3 regions of the Pseudodesulfovibrio nedwellii genome follow, and region 1 is predicted to be linked to each of the others. Evidence: predicted binding sites of a transcription regulator. Region 1 holds the regulator's gene; each other region holds the start of a gene.

Region 1 (2,273 bases):
TAAAGGTTGGTACACTTTTTTCATGCGACTTTCACAGTGCTATATCGTTAATAGTAACGGCATGTTATAACAATGTCCTTGCTTCGTTATCGCAGGTGTGACATACTCAAAACAGAATTATAAAGGTATGGCCGGAAAAGAATTCAAACCGGTAGTGTGAACGAGATCATATTAGCCTTTCGAGATATACATTATGGGATTGGAACTCAGACAACAACTCAAGCTTTCTCAACAACTGGTTATGACTCCACAGTTGCAGCAGGCAATAAAACTGCTGCAACTTTCACGTCTTGAGTTGCTTGAAACTGTTCAGCAAGAACTTATGGAAAATCCTTTTCTTGAAGAAAAGGAAACAGAAGCAGATGTTTCTGAACCTGCCGAAGTCCTTACTGAATCTCAAGCTGAGGAAGAACTGGTCCGCAATGCCGATTGGGAAAATTATCTCGGCGAATTTTCAAGCACTTCAAAGCAGGCGACCGGACGAGATTCAGAAATCCCGGAAGAGGGCATGTCCTTTGAGGCCCGCCTTGCTTCCAAGCCATCCCTTGAAGGGCACATCAATTGGCAGATGCGTCTTTCCAATTTTTCCGAACTCGAAATTGCTATTGGTGAAATAGTTCTCGGAAATGTTGATTCAAATGGGTATTTGCAAGCTTCTATCGAAGAGCTTCAATCAATGGTTCAGGCTTCGGATGCAGAAATTGAATCCACTATTAAGCGTATTCAGCGCCTCGATCCGGTAGGAATCGCCGCACGAGATCCACAAGAATGTTTGCTCGTTCAGATGGACGTTCTTGGCTATGATGATCCTATTCTTGTTTCATTAGTTACCGATCATCTGGAAGATCTGGAAAAGAATCGGTACAAGCCATTGGCCCGCAAGTTTAAGATTTCTATGGAAGAGCTCAAAGAATATCTGGACATGATGCAGACTCTTGATCCCATGCCCGGGACAAATTTTTCAAGTACTGAGCCTCATTACGTCAGTCCGGATGTCTTCGTTTATAAATATGGTGAAGATTTTGTCATCATCCTTAATGAAGATGGGTTACCTCGTTTGCAGATGAATGCTTTTTATATGGACTCCATGAAAGGTGCTGCCAATAAGGAAAAAGAATATTTTCAGGAAAAGATGCGATCTGCCGCATGGCTTATGAAAAGTCTGTACCAGCGTCAGAGAACATTGTATAAAGTAGTTGAGAGTATTGTCGGCTTTCAGAGAAACTTTTTTGAAGAAGGTGTGACAAAGCTCAAACCCCTGATCCTCAAGGAGGTAGCCGAGGACATTGAGATGCATGAATCCACGGTGAGCCGTATTACAACCAGTAAATATGTCTCAACTCCACATGGTATTTTTGAATTGAAGTTTTTCTTCAACTCAGCCTTGGATTTGAACGATGGTTCGCAGGTGGGTTCAGAGAGCGTCAAAGCGCTCATCAAGAGAATGATTGCAGATGAAGACACGAAAAAACCGCTCAGTGATGAACGGATAGGCGAAATACTTCAAGATGAACTTGATGTGAATATCGCTCGACGTACTGTCGCAAAATACCGTTCCGCCATGGGTATCCCGTCTTCATCAAAACGCAAGCAGTATTTTTAATCCTGTTTGCCGCACTCACAACCAGGAGGCAACGTATGAACATTAGCTTCACTTTCAAGAACTTTGAGCCGTCCGATCATCTCAAGGGATACGCTAAGAAGCGTTTTGAAAAAGTAGCAAGATACGTTTCCGATTCGGAGGCCGATCTCCAGGTAAATCTGTTGGTCGACAAATTTCGCCATAAGGCGGACGTTCTTTTGAATTCGGATCGCATTCACATATCGGCCTATGAGGCTTCTGAAGATATGTATTCCACCATTGATATGGTGCTGGACAAGCTGGAAGCCCAGTTGCGCAAAATGCGTGAGAAAATGAAGAGCCGTTCAAAGCAGGGGCGTGGCAACAAGATGGTACAGATGAATGTATTATCCTATGAAGATCTGCCCAGTGAATCTGAGCCCACTATAGTTGGCACTGATGAGTATGTACCGAAACCAATGTCCGTTGATGAAGCTGCCATGCAGCTTGATTCTCTTGAGAATGAATTCTTGGTGTTCCGTAACGCCGAAACCGAAGGCGTTAATGTTATCTATAAAAGAAAAAATGGCGATTACGGCCTGATTGATCCTGGATACTAAAAATGAAACTTGGTGATTACCTGGCGAAGGACTTTGTCCTTCCCGAACTTCTGTCCGAAAACAAATCGGACACACTGAAAGAACTTATCGCC
Region 2 (2,273 bases), 1.3 Mb from region 1:
ACAGTTGATCTTGACAAATGGCTCTTTAGCCCGTGCACTCAAGGCATGAATAACATCTGAAACAAGTTCCTTACCTGTGCCGGTTTCACCCATAACCAAAACATCGGCATTGAGTTCAGCCACACGCGCAATCCGCTCCTTGACCGCCATCATGGGAGCTGATTGACCGATGATGGAATGCAACGGGCTGGTGCCGCCCTTCCGTTTCAGTTCGGATAGCTCTTTCTGCATCCGCCGCTTTTCCAATGCACGGCGGACCACCACTTCCATCTCTCCCAATGAAAACGGCTTGGTGAAATAGTCATACGCACCGCGCTGCATGGCTTTTACGCCAGAATCCTTGGACGAATAACCGGTCATGACAATGATATCCACGCCAGGTGCGGCCTCTGCCAAATGTGGCAAAGCATCCAGCCCGGACATACCGGGAAGCTTTATATCGTGAAGAATAAGATCAAATTTTCCAGCCACAGCTTTTTTAATACCATCTTCGGCTGTCGAAGCGGTATCCACGTCATATCCCTTGTCGATCAATGCTTCGACAAGCATTCCCTGAAAAGCTCGGTCATCATCTACAATCAATATTCGTTCTGCCACAGGCTTACTCCTGAATGTCTTTCTACCCACATTTGGATTTTACATGAAACGTAAAATCTTATCCACAAAAAATAGATATTCGCACCGTTACTTATCAATACGAATCCTAAAGCTCTTTGGTCACAATTTTTTTTATTATATAAATCCAAGATCATATATCACACCATTGCCAACCTTCATTCTGGTTGGCACAGCCATTGCGTATATATTCCCATAGACAACACCAAAGCATAAAAATGGAACCCAAGGAGAACGGGGATGAAAAATAAAGACACTAAACGCCAAGGACTCGCAGCGGTCGAACTCGCCTTGATGCTTCCCGTGCTAGCCCTTCTGCTCATGCTTTTGGTTGAAGGGGCCAATGCCATACACACATATTCCTCGTTGATCGAAGCCAGCCGTGAAGGCGCACGGCATGTGCTTCTGGAAGGAAGTGATGCTGACGTAGAAGCCCTTGTCGCTGCACTGGTTACAGACATCGACAGTGCCGACCTCAATACCAACGTGACAACAGACACGGTGAGCCAAACGGTCACCGTCGAAGTGTCGTATCAATATGAACTGTTCGGCAATGCCAGCAGCACCACACCTATAGGGGAAAGCAATGACAATTCATTCCAGTTCGTCGCGCAGACAACCATGCCGATGCCCTAAATCCCGCAAGGGATCAACAACGGCCATGATTGCCATGCTGCTCCCCTTTCTTCTGGGAGTTACGGGCATCGCCATCGATATGGGGAACACGTACATGACGCACACACGGCTTCAAGCCGCGGTGGACGCGGGTGCTTTGGCCGGAAGCCTCGAACTTCCTTACGACCCAGACCTTTCCAAAGGCATCGTGCAACAAGCTGTTGAGTCAATGGTGGACAAAAACATGGAAAGTGCTGAAGTGAAGTCCGTTGTTGCCGGGACCGAAATTCGAAGCGTTGAAGTAATGGCACAAGCGGAAGTCAACCTCCTGCTCATGTCTGTCCTCGGCATGTCCGACTCCACGGTTGAAGCACGGGCAACAGCTGGATTCAACAAGCTGGAAGTCGTCTTTGTCATCGACAATTCCGGTTCAATGAAAGGTACACCAATCAATATGGTCAAGCAGGCCTCTATTGAATTAACCGAACTCCTGATTCCTGATGGTGCAACACCGGACACCAAGGTTGGCCTTGTTCCATTCAGAGGGAAAGTCCGCATAGGCGAAGAATCCGGGCTTGATGCCGGTTGCTACAATGCTGATGGAAGTCTCAACGAAGGCATCCACGAAGATTTCATGGACGACTACTGGCGTCTCTCCTCTTATTACAGACGAAAAGTTACCCTTGATACATGCTCTGATCTGCCCAAGGCATTACCCCTGAGCAAAAACAAGGATCTCGTCATCAACTCCATCAACACCCAGACCGCTACGGGCGCATGGTCCGGCACTGTCATCCCCGAAGGCATCAAGTGGGCACGTCACATCCTGACACCGGAAGCCCCATACACTCAGGCTGGTGATAAAGAAGATTTCCGAAAAATCATGATCGTACTCACTGACGGCGATACGGAAGACGGCGAATGCGGCGGCGGCTACCGGGCTTCTTATCGGCCCAATAACTACTGGACCAATGCCTATTTTGGCAGCGGACGGGATGACGCGCACTGCGAAAACAGCGGCGTCCTTAATGATGACATGCTCT
Region 3 (2,273 bases), 1.2 Mb from region 1:
GCTACGACTTGAATGTTTGCGAAGGGAATACCTATAGCCTTACCAAAATACAGTGGGAATGGATTGCCTTGGGCTTCATTGAGAGTGACGGTGACTTCGACTTGATTAGGCTGGTCCTCATCAGGCACGCCATCTCTCAGGAAAACGATGTCTGTCGGCGTCACTGATTCGTTCGGAATATCCGTCGCTGTCAGGTTTCGTTCCGCGTATTTTGTGACAATGGCCCTGAGTTTTTCTATGTCGCTTCCTTCGGCCATAAGAGAATTGGCTCCGGCCAGTGCTCCGGCATCGGCAGCTGTCTGAATTGCGCCACGTTTGATATAGATTCGACCTATATCTACAGCCAAGGCACACATCCCCATCAAGGCGGCCATGCACATACCGACGAGAATGCTGGCCACGCCGTGTTGTTGGGAAAAAAGATTACGTAAAATGGTCATAATGGCATCACTCCACTTTGGCGTAGGCAACTATGGAGATGCCGTCCGGCATGAGTTCTTCCCATGGAAGTACGGTGCTTCCAGAGAGGTTGTAATTTAGCCTTACGGCAATTTCCTGACCGAGTTCAGGGTCATCCTGTCCGAGCTCTATTTCCACGACAAGGTTGTTTGATTCAAGCCCTGCAGATTCGACAAAGGCCTGCACTTGGGCAACAGGGTCATTCCCACGTGAGGCCATGACTACGCCTTCTCTTGCTGCGCGGGTTAAAATTTGATTCATGTCTATTAATTGAGACGCATCCCACATGCCTGTAATTAGCGGGATGAGTAAGAGTGACATAAGAAGGGCGAATTCAAGGGCCATGGCGCCTTGTTTCTTTGTATTATTTTTGCGCATGGTTACCTCTCATGAATCATGACAGCCGCAGCCGAAATGTTGGTCGGCCCTTCCAGAGATGGAAGCAGGTTATCGATGACATAAAACTCGAAGGGGACAGAAACTTTGACTTCAACGGGTTGTGACGCCTGGCGGTCGCTGATCACGACAGATGAAGACTGGTTAATTCCGCCTGACACCAGTTCTTCGGTAACAACCGATTCAATTTGGCTGGTGGTGCTTTCGTGAAGAATGGCTGTACGAGCTCCTTCGAAGGCTGCGTCACGGACAACACTTTGTGTCCAGTATAATCGGCCAGTATCCATGACGCCGACCAGTAACATCATGAAGATCGGGAACAACATGGCCATTTCTATGGCTGCTAATCCTTGTTTGGACTGAGTTTGTCTGTTCTTTTTCATTGTTGCTCCTGGTTACGACGCTTGTCGTAATGCGACTTTATTTAATGTAAAATAAGCAAGAGACATGCCATTGTTTTGTTGGGGTTTTGGAAATTTTAATTGCTTGAAATGAAAGATGTTTTAAGAATATATGAGGAGCTCCTCATGTGAATGCTTTATAAAATCCAGCATTTATAGAGTCGCCTTGATGAGAGCTCTATTTTGGATGGAGTGTGTTTTAGACAACCAATGGTGTTTTGGGAGTTGTAGATCGGATGAATTGTGGGTATATAGGAAATAATCCTGTTTACAGTAAAAGTGGTTTTGATTTACTTTTTATAGTGAAATGTCGTTAACATATTATATATTGAGGGCCACCATGAAGAAGATTCTTGCAATACTGACCGTGATTTTCTGTTTCGGCGTGACCGCAGCTTTTGCCGTTGACGGTGGAGCTTTGTACAAAAAACGGTGTGCCAAGTGTCATCGTGACGGATCCGAATCGTCTAAATCCGGCGGCGGTGTCGTTCTTAAAGGGCAGAGTAGTGGGGAGATCGAGATGAAAATGAATGGGTACGCCGATGGTTCGTATGGCGGAAAGAAAAAGAAGACCATGATACGTATTGCCAGCAAGCTCAAAGGGCAGGAAATCAATGCCATCGCGGAGTATATAGGCTCCATGTAACCCCTGAAATTATCTGATATACAGAAATATCGCCCGCGCCATGTTGAGGTGCGGGCGTTTGTGCTTTAAGTGAATAATATAATTGATAGGTTCAATGGTTATTTGCACCGTGCTTATGTGAGGAGCCCGATAATTTGGGTTTGAGGTTTTGTATCGCTGAGTGTCTTTTCGGCAACCTGATGTGCATGAGCATGCCGGGTGTTGGATTGTCGGCCCGGAAAATAGCACGGAGTTATGGAGTTGGTTAAATGGATTGTATATTTTCAATGAGAAAAAGCACGGCTTTGGGATTTTTCGTACTCCTTCTGTTCGTGTGGCAGGGCGGGACTGGGTGCAGCCGTCGTGCTGATGCGGATAAAGATCGGAAGACC

Evidence for each region. Region 1 encodes sigma-54, which starts transcription at its own class of promoters, with help from an activator protein. Its sites were predicted from a motif close to CTGGCACGGNNNNTGCTT; they were not measured.
Region 2: SYK_RS14930 (TadE/TadG family type IV pilus assembly protein) is a predicted target of sigma-54. The motif match lies at 783-800, and genes of this name have one in related genera.
Region 3: SYK_RS15360 (TadE/TadG family type IV pilus assembly protein) is a predicted target of sigma-54. The motif match lies at 1,292-1,309, and genes of this name have one in related genera.

Annotation. Positions count from the first base shown of each region.
Region 1 covers NZ_AP026709.1:690,155-692,427, reverse strand. The annotation lists gene rpoN (RNA polymerase factor sigma-54) at 194-1,603, shown strand; gene hpf (ribosome hibernation-promoting factor, HPF/YfiA family) at 1,639-2,181, shown strand; gene SYK_RS03320 (PTS sugar transporter subunit IIA) at 2,184-2,273, shown strand, end outside.
Region 2 covers NZ_AP026709.1:3,201,998-3,204,270, reverse strand. The annotation lists gene SYK_RS14935 (sigma-54-dependent transcriptional regulator) at 1-597, opposite strand, end outside; gene SYK_RS14930 (TadE/TadG family type IV pilus assembly protein) at 856-1,251, shown strand; gene SYK_RS14925 (vWA domain-containing protein) at 1,202-2,273, shown strand, end outside.
Region 3 covers NZ_AP026709.1:3,292,591-3,294,863, forward strand. The annotation lists gene SYK_RS15350 (pilus assembly protein TadG-related protein) at 1-440, opposite strand, end outside; gene SYK_RS15355 (TadE/TadG family type IV pilus assembly protein) at 448-837, opposite strand; gene SYK_RS15360 (TadE/TadG family type IV pilus assembly protein) at 840-1,238, opposite strand; gene SYK_RS15365 (c-type cytochrome) at 1,597-1,902, shown strand; gene SYK_RS15370 (substrate-binding domain-containing protein) at 2,151-2,273, shown strand, end outside.